DNA from 2 places in the Vagococcus sp. WN89Y genome. Region 2 is predicted to be linked to the other one. Evidence: riboswitches for the same ligand, from Rfam matches in the RefSeq annotation. Region 2 holds a riboswitch; the other holds the start of a gene.
The links. A riboswitch is a leader RNA that binds a small molecule or an ion and turns the genes downstream of it on or off. The one in region 2 is predicted to bind cobalamin.

Region 1: another riboswitch for cobalamin. It lies ahead of ACTU3N_RS15330 (cobyrinate a,c-diamide synthase); the one in region 2 lies ahead of btuB (TonB-dependent vitamin B12 receptor BtuB).

The regions. Positions count from the first base shown of each region.
Region 1 is NZ_JBQPOM010000052.1:15,849-21,526, reverse strand. It holds gene ACTU3N_RS15340 (DUF496 family protein) at 1-2, shown strand, start outside; gene ACTU3N_RS15335 (GHMP family kinase ATP-binding protein) at 31-897, opposite strand; cobalamin riboswitch at 1,020-1,198, shown strand; gene ACTU3N_RS15330 (cobyrinate a,c-diamide synthase) at 1,285-2,664, shown strand; gene cbiB (adenosylcobinamide-phosphate synthase CbiB) at 2,661-3,617, shown strand; gene ACTU3N_RS15320 (cobalt-precorrin-8 methylmutase) at 3,627-4,259, shown strand; gene cbiD (cobalt-precorrin-5B (C(1))-methyltransferase CbiD) at 4,256-5,395, shown strand; gene cbiE (precorrin-6y C5,15-methyltransferase (decarboxylating) subunit CbiE) at 5,389-5,678, shown strand, end outside.
Region 2 is NZ_JBQPOM010000021.1:48,206-53,883, reverse strand. It holds gene murI (glutamate racemase) at 1-740, opposite strand, end outside; gene btuB (TonB-dependent vitamin B12 receptor BtuB) at 685-2,538, opposite strand; cobalamin riboswitch at 2,604-2,781, opposite strand; gene trmA (tRNA (uridine(54)-C5)-methyltransferase TrmA) at 2,900-4,009, shown strand; gene ACTU3N_RS07170 (YijD family membrane protein) at 4,026-4,385, opposite strand; gene fabR (HTH-type transcriptional repressor FabR) at 4,389-5,030, opposite strand; gene sthA (Si-specific NAD(P)(+) transhydrogenase) at 5,229-5,678, shown strand, end outside.

The DNA.
Region 1 (5,678 bases), on a different contig from region 2:
AATCGCTACACCCGGTGAGAGGTCGCCCTCTCACCGTTCTTCCACACCGCCCGCCACCATGTTCAACAGATAACTTTTGGGCCAGTGCGCCTGCAATTTTTGCGCGTTGAGCTGCCCGCGAACGCCGTCAACATCATGTTTTGCGCAGTCGAGCAACAGACCGACCACGCTGCCGCTGTGCGCCACGGTGAGGCCGTATAAACCGTAGCGCTCCACAAGCCCCAACAATGCACTGAACTCAGGTTTCGCTAACACCTTCTGGCTGACCACGGCGCTCATCGTTGCCGCCTCGCCCAGTAGCGCCGCGTTACCGTCTGCGCAGGCCTGCTGCACTTTCCGCCATGCACTCTCCAGTACTGGCGCATGCTCCTTAAGCCATTGCTGGCGGGGCAGGCGATGATACGCGGCGGTGGTCAGGGTTAAGGGGCTTTCCAGTAACAGCACATCCAGTTGCGGTAAACCTTTACAGGTAATTTGCGTGCTGGCCGTCTGGTGATCGAATAGCGTCAGGCCGCGAAAAAACGTGCTGTCGGTCGGTTCCAGCCCCACACACAGCGTGGCAAGTTCGTTTATATTGAGCGCCTGTTCAAGGTAGCGAGCGGTCGCCACGGCAGTGGCGGCAATATCGGCGGTACTGCTGGCCATCCCTTTCGCCACAGGAATGGTGGAATAGCAGTCGATACGAATGGTTTGCGTAAGCCGGGGCGGTAACTGCCAGTATGCCAGCAACTGGTTAACCATCGCGCGCATTAACGGGCGTTCATCGCCCCGAGGCGCACCGGTGGTGATTTCGACATGGCTATACCAGTTCACCGGGCAGGAGACCAGTTTCTCACTTCCCAGGATCCAGCCCTGGATAATTTCGCCGCAGGATGCGGGGCACTGCGCCTGCGCCACGATAATGCTTCCTGAAAATAAAAACCGGATAGTGCCACTTTCGGATGTTTAATACCAGTGATGAAAAATAGATTGTCATAGCGCAACAAAATGTTATTTGTGCACGGATAAACTCGAAAACTGTTTTTTACATATTTTCAGGTGCCGCACATATTGGTGTGGCCGGGAAGAGGGTGAAAATCCCTCGCAGCCCCCGCTGCTGTAATGCTGACGACCCCGCAATCACCACTGATCGTAAGATTGGGAAGGGCGGGAGAGGATGACGCTAAGCCAGAAGACCGACCTGAAAGCGTTTACCAACAACTTCGGTGGGAAGTGGGTTGCTGATGCTGCACAGTCGTCAGACTGGGCAGCGGTGCGCCTTTCCCCCGCGACGGGGCTTCAGGAATGTCAAACCGGCGCAGCGCCTTTGTCCTTGCCGCAACCGCCAGCGGCTGTGGGAAAACCACCGTCACGCTGGGGTTGCTTAGCGCCTTATTGCAGCGCGGCCTGCGCGTGCAGCCCTTCAAAGCGGGGCCGGACTATCTCGACACGGCCTGGCATCATGCGGTAAGCGGTGTTGCCTCACGTAATCTCGACAGCTTTATGCTGCCGCAGCCCGTTCTCAATTCCCTTTTTAACCAACATTTTCTTGCAGCCGACGTTGCCGTCATTGAAGGTGTGATGGGGCTTTATGACGGCTACGGCACCGATCCTGGCTATTGCAGTACGGCTGCGCTGGCAAAGCAGCTTGGCGTACCCGTTATTTTGCTCGTCGGCGGCAAAGCGGTATCCACCTCCATTGCTGCCACGGTGATGGGTTTTCAGCATTTCGATCCTGCGCTAACGATAGCCGGAGTTGTTATTAATCGGGTGAATAGCGAAAGCCACTTTCAGTTACTGAAACAAGCTATCGAGCGCTACTGTGCTCTGCCGGTGCTCGGCTATGTGCCGCTCTTTTCCGGCGTTGCCTTGCCGGAGCGCCATCTCGGGCTGGTGGCTGCCCGCGAAACCCACAAGGATGCGCAGTGCTGGCATGAATTCGCCGCCTCTCTGGAGCAGACCGTGGATATCAACCGTTTGCTGAGCCTGTGTGAGAAAGACCCGCTACCGGATACACCTTTACCGCAAATGCTTGCACACGATGCGGGGGCCGGGCTGACGCTGGCGCTGGCCGATGACGACGCGTTCCACTTTTACTACCCTGACAACCTGCTTTTGCTTGAGCGTGCAGGTGTGCGCATTGTACGTTTCAGTCCGCTGCATGACGACACACTACCGGATTGCCAGATGCTATGGCTTGGCGGGGGATACCCGGAGCTGCATGCGCGTGAGCTTTCAGAAAACCGCCCGATGCGGGAGGCCATTCGCCAGGCGCACCGGCGCGGCGTTGCTATCTACGCTGAGTGCGGCGGGTTAATGTACCTCGGCACGACGCTTCGCGATACGGCGGGCCAGCGCTGGCCGATGGCGGATATTATCCCCGGGCACAGTGAAATGGGCCAGCGGCTGACCCGCTTTGGTTATTGCGAAGCCCGCGCGAAGTCGCAGACGCTTCTCGCCGCGCCCGGCGAAACGCTGCGTGGTCACGAATTCCACTACTCAGATTTTACGCCGCAGTGTGACGCAGTGCTGGATTGCCACAAAACCCGCGATGGCGACGTGCTCAAACGCTGGCAGGGCGGCTGGCAGGTGGGCAACACCTTCGCAAGCTACCTGCATCTGCACTTTGCCCAGCGCCCGGAAATGCTCAACCACTGGTTCGCCGCAGCAAGGAGCATGCCATGACGGTGCTGGCATGGTGCGTCGCTTTTTTGCTCGACAGCCTGCTTGGCGATCCGCCCGGCTTGCCGCATCCGGTGCGCTGGATTGGCGCGCTTATCACCTTCACTCAGCGCGCGATACGCAAAACATGTCACAGCGATCTCGCGCTGCGTATCGGCGGCGGCGTCATGTGGCTGGTGGTGGTGGGCGTGAGCTGGTGTGTTGCCTGGAGCGTGCTGGCGCTGGCAGAGCATATCCACCCGTGGTTTGGCTGGTGTGTGGAAGTCGGGATGATTTACACCACCCTGGCCACGCGCTGCCTGGCGGATATGGCGCGCGACGTCGCCACAGCTCTGCGCCAGGGTTCGCTTAAAGAGAGCCGGGAGAAACTCGCGCACATTGTCGGGCGTGATACCTCGCAGCTTCAGCCCGCGCAGATAACCCGCGCCGTCGTTGAAACCGTGGCAGAAAACACCGTTGATGGCGTGATTGCGCCGCTGTTCTTTTTACTGCTCGGCGGTGCGCCGCTGGCTATCGCTTACAAAGCGGTCAATACGCTGGATTCGATGGTCGGTTATAAGCACGAAAAATACCGGGCAATCGGCATGGTCAGCGCGCGGCTTGATGATGTGGCCAATTTTATCCCGGCGCGATTGAGCTGGTTGCTGCTCAGCGCGGCGGCCTGGCTCAGCAGGCAGGATGCGCCAGCGGCACTGCGCATCGGTTTTCGCGACCGGCGCAATCACAGCAGCCCAAACTGCGCCTGGCCGGAAGCGACGGTCGCCGGTGCGCTGGGTGTGCGTCTTGGCGGGCCAAACGACTATTTCGGCGAGCGTGTCGATAAACCCTGGATAGGCGACGCGCGGCGCGCCATTGCGCTTGAGGATATCCCGCGAACGATACGTCTGATGTGGCTGGCGTCGCTGCTTGCTCTGGGGCTGTTTGCACTCACCCATTACGCGCTGGCGGGCGCATAAGGACACATGATGCGTTATATGCAGCAACCTGCGGCCATTGAAGCCAAAAGTTTTCACATCATTGAGGAAGAAATCCAGGCAACCCGGCCCGGTTTTCACTTTGCAGGCCCGCTGCATGCCGCAGTCATCAAGCGGGTGATTCATACAACGGCGGATTTCGACTGGCTCGATATTTTGTGGTTTTCCGACAACGTCCTGCCAGCGCTTTGCGCGGCAATCCGGCGCGGCTGCACGCTGTACACCGACACCACGATGGCGCTGTCGGGGATCAATAAAACCTTGCTGGCGCAATTTGGCGGCGAGGCGCGCTGTTATATCGCCGACCCACGCGTGGTCAGGAAAGCAAAAACCGAAGGCATCACTCGCTCAATGGCCGCCGTTGACCTGGCGCTAACGGAAGAGGGCGAGAAACTCTTTGTGTTCGGCAACGCGCCAACGGCGCTATTTCGCCTGCTGGAGCACAACGTAACAATCAGCGGTGTGGTGGGCGTTCCGGTGGGGTTTGTCGGCGCGGCGGAGTCCAAAGAGGCGCTGATAAAAAGCACGCTACCTGGCATTGCGGCGCGCGGGCGTAAAGGCGGCAGCAACGTGGCGGCGGCCATTATCAATGCGCTGCTCTACCACATGCGGGAGGCGCAATGAGCGAGCAGGCGTTCGACGACCCGGTATGGCATCACGGAAAAGCGCTGCGTAAAGGCTACACCACTGGCTCTTGCGCGACCGCAGCGGCGAAAGTGGCGGCGCTGATGGTGCTGCGCCAGCACCTTATTCACCAGGTATCGATTGTCACGCCTTCGGGAGTGACGCTGCGCCTGAACGTAGAAAACCCGCATATTGAAGGTATGCAGGGCGTGGCCGCCATTCGTAAAGATGGCGGCGATGACGTGGATGCCACGCACGGGATGCTGATTTTTGCCAGGGTGACGCTCACCGATGATGGCGCGATTATGCTGCATGGCGGGCCGGGAATTGGCACCGTTACGCGTAAAGGGATTGGCCTTGCGCCAGGCGAAGCGGCCATCAACCGCACGCCACGCCAGACTATCGAGGCCGCCGTGCGTGAAGTGATAGGCCCGACGCGCGGCGCGCAGGTGGAGATTTTTGCGCCGGAAGGCGAAGCGCGGGCCAAAAAAACCTATAACGGCAGGCTCGGTATCCAGGGCGGTATCTCCATTCTTGGCACCACCGGTATTGTCACGCCGATGTCGGAAGAGAGCTGGAAGCGCTCGCTGGCGCTGGAGCTTGAACAAAAACGGGCCAATGGGCTGGAGCGGGTGATCCTCGTGCCGGGCAATCACGGGGAGCGTTTTGTGCGCGAGCAACTGGGCTGTTGTGGCGAGCAGGTGGTGACGATGAGTAACTTTGTTGGCTACATGATTGAAGAGGCTGTGCGGCTGGGTTTCCGGCAAATTGTGCTGGTCGGCCACCCTGGCAAGCTTATCAAAATCGCCGCCGGTATTTTTCATACCCACAGCCATATCGCCGATGCCCGCATGGAAACGCTGGTGGCCCACCTGGCGCTGCTTGGCGCGCCGTATGCGCTGCTGCTGGCGGTGAGCGAGTGCGACACCACCGAGGCGGCGGCAGAGCACATAGAGGCCGCAGGGTTCAGCCACCTTTTTCCGCACCTGGCGCAGCGGATCTGCCTGCGCATCGAAGAGATGCTGCGCTTCACCCACACGCCACCACAATGCGATGCCATCATGTTCTCTTTTGATAACAAAGTATTAGGCTCAAATCGCCCCGTCGCAGCGATCACGGCGGCGCTGCAATGTTGACCGTCGCCGGGATGGGGCCGGGCAACCTCGCGCTGATGACGCCCCAGGCGCAGGCAGCCGTTGCACAGGCCGAGGTGCTGGTGGGCAGCAAGCGCCACCTGGCACAGTTCCCTGACTTCGCCGGTGAGGCGCGGGTGCTGGATGCCGACATTGCCGGTCTGCTGGCGTGGCTTGAGCGCCAGCGCGGGCGGCAAGTGGTGGTGCTGGCATCCGGCGACCCGCTGTTCTACGGCATTGGCACGCGGCTGGTGGCGCATTTTGGCATCGAACAGCTGCACATCAT
Region 2 (5,678 bases):
TTTGCATCCGGCGCTTCATGCCCCAGTAGCCAGGCCGTTCGACGCGCGATTGCTGCGCCCGAATCAATCAGGCGGGTGCCGTCCGGCAACACCTGTAATAACTCATCCTGTAATAAAGGGAAATGTGTACAACCCAGTACTACCGTATCAGGCGGCTCCTTCATGCGCAGCCAGGGGCGCAAAATACGCTTCAGCTCATCCAGCGGCACCGCTTCTCCGTGCAGCTTTGCCTCCGCCAGCTCCACCAGCTCCGCCGACCCCAGCATTTCGATATGGCATTCGTTAGCGAAACGCGCAATAAGCTCATGCGTATAAGGGCGTTTCACCGTACCGCGCGTTGCCAGCAGCCCGACTACGCCGTTAGCCGTTAAGCGCGCGGCGGGTTTAATGGCAGGCACGACACCCACCACCGGAAACGTAAATTTTTCACGCAGCGCGGGCAAAGAAACGGTACTGGCGGTGTTACAGGCAATGACGGCCAGCGCGAGGGGATAGCGAGCCTGAACAGCAGTGACAACATCGACAACGCGCCCGACGATAAACTCTTCGCTCTTTTCACCGTAGGGAAAAGCAACGTTATCGAAAGCGTAGATATAATGCAGATCCGGCAGGAGTTGCCGGATCTCGTCATAAACGGATAACCCTCCGACGCCGGAGTCAAACACCAGGACGGTGGGACGTGCTTTAGAAGGTGTAGCTGCCAGAGACGGTATATTCTCGTCCTGCAGTGCGGTAGCCATAAGCTGTCTCGTACTCTTTATCGAACAAGTTGCCTATTTTACCACGAACTGTCAGGTGAGAGGTCACTGGATATGAAGCAGAAATATCAACCGTGCTATAACAAGGGAGAGTTCGTTGCTCCGGATTATAGCTTGATGTGCGGTTGTCAAAGCGCTTGCCGAAATATTGCCAGGAGAGGTTCATATCCACATCGAATAGCGCCCAATCCAAATCATATTTTGCCTGGCGTTTGGCGCGGCGCGGCAGCACTTCATGGGTTTCATCATCACGCGGATCTATATATTGCAGCGTAACGCGGTGCGAAAAGATGCCGGTGTCAATATTCCCCGTCAGCTCGACCCCTTTGATGGTCGCCGAGTTGATATTGTAATAAGCAGTGTCGCTGTAGGTTATCAGGTTATCGATGGTGTAACGATACGCCGACAGCCGCCAGTCCAGCGGCCCGGTCAGCCCTTCGATACCGGCTTCCCACTGCTTTGACTTTTCCGGTTTCAGGTTCGGGTTAGAAGCAATACCGAAACGCTTCGCGCCAAACTGCTGACCAAGCGAAGGAGCGAGGAAGCCCGTTCCATAGGAGAGCGTGAGGCGGTAATTTTCGATAAACTCCCAGCCCGCAGCGGTCTGCCAGGTGCCGTGCCAGCCGAACTGATCGTCTTTATCTTCACGACCCGATGCCTCCAGCGTGACATCCCCGAACTGTTGCAGCCCGGTCAGATACAGGCCCGTGTTTTCGCGCTCGTAGGCTTCACGCGTGGCGATATCCGCCGAGGTCAGGCGCTCCTGCTTCCAGTCAACGCCCGCGCTCACCGAGCCTTTTCCGACCGCCAGAGTATTTCCCCACTGAATGTAACGCTGCGCCATCTCATCGAGCGTCGTGCCGTCGTGATAGCGGCCATAAATACTGCTGTAGTTGTAATCTTTGCTCTTCTGGTAGCTCGCCAACAATTGAGAAGAGTAGATGCCTTGATTAAAGAGCAGCCCGGTGTCCCAACCCTGGGCGTAAAGCTGGCGCTCATCGGCACTGTAAGAAGGTAAAAACGGCGGGCTTCCAAGGTCATAATCGACGTTATTACTGAAGTTATAACCGCGGAAAAAACCGTTGAAATTATCGTTAAACTTATGCTGAACGCTGCCCCAAAAGGTCTTGTTACGATAACCATCACGGTCGTCGTCATGATCCCAGCTCGAGTCTGGCTGGACGTTAAACCCGCGCGTGCTGGTATAAGAACCCGCCGCCGTCGCAACGGTATCGCCGAAACGCTGGCGTAGCGCACCGTCATACGTTTGATAGCCTTTCGAGCCAACACCCGCGTTGATTTGCGATTTTTCATCATTCGTCAGCGTGATGACATTGACCACGCCGCCGATTGCCCCGGAGCCGTAAACGGTCGAGCGCGGCCCGCGAATGTATTCAACACGCTGCACCAGAGAGAGCGGAATTTGGTTAAGTTCGGGATCGTTCGAAATACCAGAACGCGCAACCGGCACGCCATCGATCAGCAGCAAAAGGTGCTTTGCTTCCGTACCGCGGACATAGACCGATGCGGTCTGCCCCATGCCGCCATTTTGCGCAATATCGATACCGGGCAGCCGACGGAGCACATCCACCAGCGAACGCGATTGCCAGCGATCGATATCCTCACGCGTGACAATTTCCGTCGGTGCCAGCACCGTATTCACCGGTTGCTGAAAACGATTCGCGGTTACTACCATCAAAGACGAGCTGTCGCTACCCTGCGCCCAGCCGGAAAATGCCGTGACGCAGAGCGCCGACAGCAGCGAAACTTTTTTTATCATTGTGAAAGCATCCACACAGTAAAAGGATGCCGCAGGTTTCATCAATAGCTCGCGATGATGTTAACCAGATGCGACGTATTCCGGCAGGTCTTCGGGCTTGGGGGTACAACGAGACGGCGACTTCCCACCAATGGCAGTGTCTGCTTGCGCTACCGTCTCACCTTATCCTTACCGCTGCGCGTCAGCCCCAGATTCACACTGGGTTCCCTTTTAACTCACAGGACCGGAACACGGATGCTACATTCTGTTACATATAGATGTCCAGACTTCCGTAAGACTATTTAGAATGCTAACCAGGGCTGGACATCCCGTGAGCAATCCCTACAATCCCCGCGATATTGTTAATCTCTCAGGAAGCATCATGACCCCCGAACACCTGCCGACAGATCAATACGAAGCTCAACTGGCTGAAAAAGTCGTGCGTCTGCAATCAATGATGACGCCCTTTTGTGCGCCAGTGCCGGAGGTGTTCCGCTCGCCGGTGAGCCACTACCGTATGCGCGCAGAGTTTCGTTTGTGGCATGACGGCGACGATCTCTACCACATCATCTTCGATCAGCAGACAAAATCGCGTATCCGCGTGGATAGCTTCCCGGCGGCGAGCGAGCTGATAAACGAACTGATGGCGAAGGTGATTAGCGCGGTTCGCGGCAACCCGGTGCTGCGCCATAAGCTTTTTCAGGTGGATTACCTCAGTACGCTCAGCAACCAGGCGATCGTCACGCTGCTTTATCATAAGAAGCTGGATGACGCGTGGCGCGAAGAAGCCACCCGCCTGCGCGATGCGCTGCGTGCACAAAATCTGAATATTCAGCTGATTGGCCGCGCCACCAAAACAAAAATCGAACTCGACAGGGATTTTGTCGACGAGCGCTTACCGGTCGGCGGCAGAGAGATTATTTATCGCCAGGTGGAAAACAGTTTCACGCAGCCGAATGCGGCAATGAATATTCAGATGCTGGAGTGGGCGCAGGATGTCACGCGTGGCGCAACCGGCGATCTGCTGGAGCTGTACTGCGGCAACGGCAACTTTTCGCTGGCGCTGGCGCGCAATTTTAACCGCGTGCTGGCGACGGAAATCGCCAAACCGTCCGTGGCGGCGGCGCAATATAATATTGCCGCTAACCATATCGATAATGTGCAAATTATCCGTATGTCGGCAGAGGAATTCACTCAGGCGATGAATGGCGTGCGGGCGTTTAACCGCTTGCAGGGTATTGATTTACACAGCTATCAGTGCGAGACGATTTTCGTCGATCCGCCGCGCAGCGGGCTGGATGCAGAAACTGAAAAAATGGTGCAGGCCTATCCGCAGATTTTGTACATCTCCTGCAACCCGCAAACACTGTGCAAAAACCTCGAAACGCTCGGCCAGACGCATGATATCTCACGCCTGGCGCTGTTCGATCAGTTCCCGTATACGCACCATATGGAGTGCGGCGTGCTGCTGACGCGCAAGCCCTCTCTCTGAAAAGAGGGCCTCACGCTTATTCAGAGGCTTCGTGTTTGCGCCCGCGCAGGCGGAAGCCAATCCAGAACACCAGAATCACCGACAGCACCGCTGGCAGGAAATTAGAGCCAATGGCCGGATACTCTGCACGCACGACGGTGCTGTAGAGCAGCACGCCAAGAATAAAGCAGGCGGCGGCAAGCCCCGGCAGGCCGACCGGCATGGTGCGGTTTTGATAGCGCTGATGCAGGCAATAGACCGTCAGCACCAGCGTGATAATCGGGAAAATCGAAAAGGGCACAATCGAGCTGAACACCACTGAAAACGTGCCGTTAATGGCTAAACCAGCGATCAGCGCCAGCAGCAACGTACCTTTATCTTGACCTGATTGTTTCATTACTTATCCTTCGCTTTCAATTTGATGCGCCAGTCTTTCTTGTTCGCGGCGATACCAGTAATAGGCGCCTTTCGCAATCATTCGCAGCTGTAAAACCAACCGCTCTTCTAATTGCCGACGCTGCTCCTGACTGATATCCAGCGCTTCAGCGCCCGCGCTGAAGACTATCGTCACCATCGCCTCGGCTTGCGCCTCGGTAAAGGCCCGGGGCATATGGTTTTCGAGTTCCAGATAGTCGGCAAGTTCCGCAATAAAATGCTGGATTTCACGGGCGACCGCCGCACGAAATGCGGACGACGTGCCGGAGCGCTCGCGCAGCAACAGGCGAAACGCATTAGGGTTGTTGTCGATAAACTCCATAAACGTCGACACAGAGGTCCGGATGACGCTGCCTCCCTTGGCGATACGCTGGCGGGCCTGGCGCATAAGCTGGCGCAGCATCAGCCCGCTTTCATCGACCATGGTCAGCCCCAGCTCATCCACATCGCGAAAATGTCGATAAAAGGACGTCGGCGCAATGCCTGCCTCGCGGGCCACTTCGCGCAGGCTCAGGCTGGCAAAGCTTCGCTCAGCGCTAAGTTGGCTAAATGCCGCTTCCACCAGCGAACGCCGGGTTTTCTCTTTTTGTTGCGCTCTTACGCCCATCACGATGTTTGAATCCTTCCTGAAACCTGCTGGTACTATATCAGAGAATAAATCTTACCCGAATGTACTGGATTGTGACGGATTGTTTAGCGATGTTTCTTCTTTTCAAGCGTAAAAAAGCACAACGATAATTGGGTTATGCCGTCATTAATGTTAGTATTATGTTGCTTTTATGTATAAGAACAGGTGAGCACGACCATGCCACATTCCTACGATTACGATGCAATAGTAATAGGTTCCGGCCCCGGCGGCGAAGGCGCAGCCATGGGACTGGTTAAACACGGCGCCAGGGTTGCCGTCGTTGAGCGCTACCATAATGTCGGCGGTGGCTGTACGCACTGGGGTACCATCCCGTCGAAAGCGCTGCGCCACGCGGTGAGCCGTATTATCGAGTTCAACCAAAACCCACTCTACAGCGACCATTCCCACCTTCTTCGTTCCTCTTTTGCTGATATCCTGAACCATGCCGAAAGCGTGATTAATCAGCAAACGCGTATGCGTCAGGGCTTTTATGAGCGCAACCGCTGCGAAATTCTCGAAGGGAACGCCCATTTTATTGACGATCATACGCTGGCGCTGGAGTGCCTGGATGGCACAGTCGAAACGATTACCGCTGAAAAGTTTGTTATCGCCTGCGGCTCCCGCCCC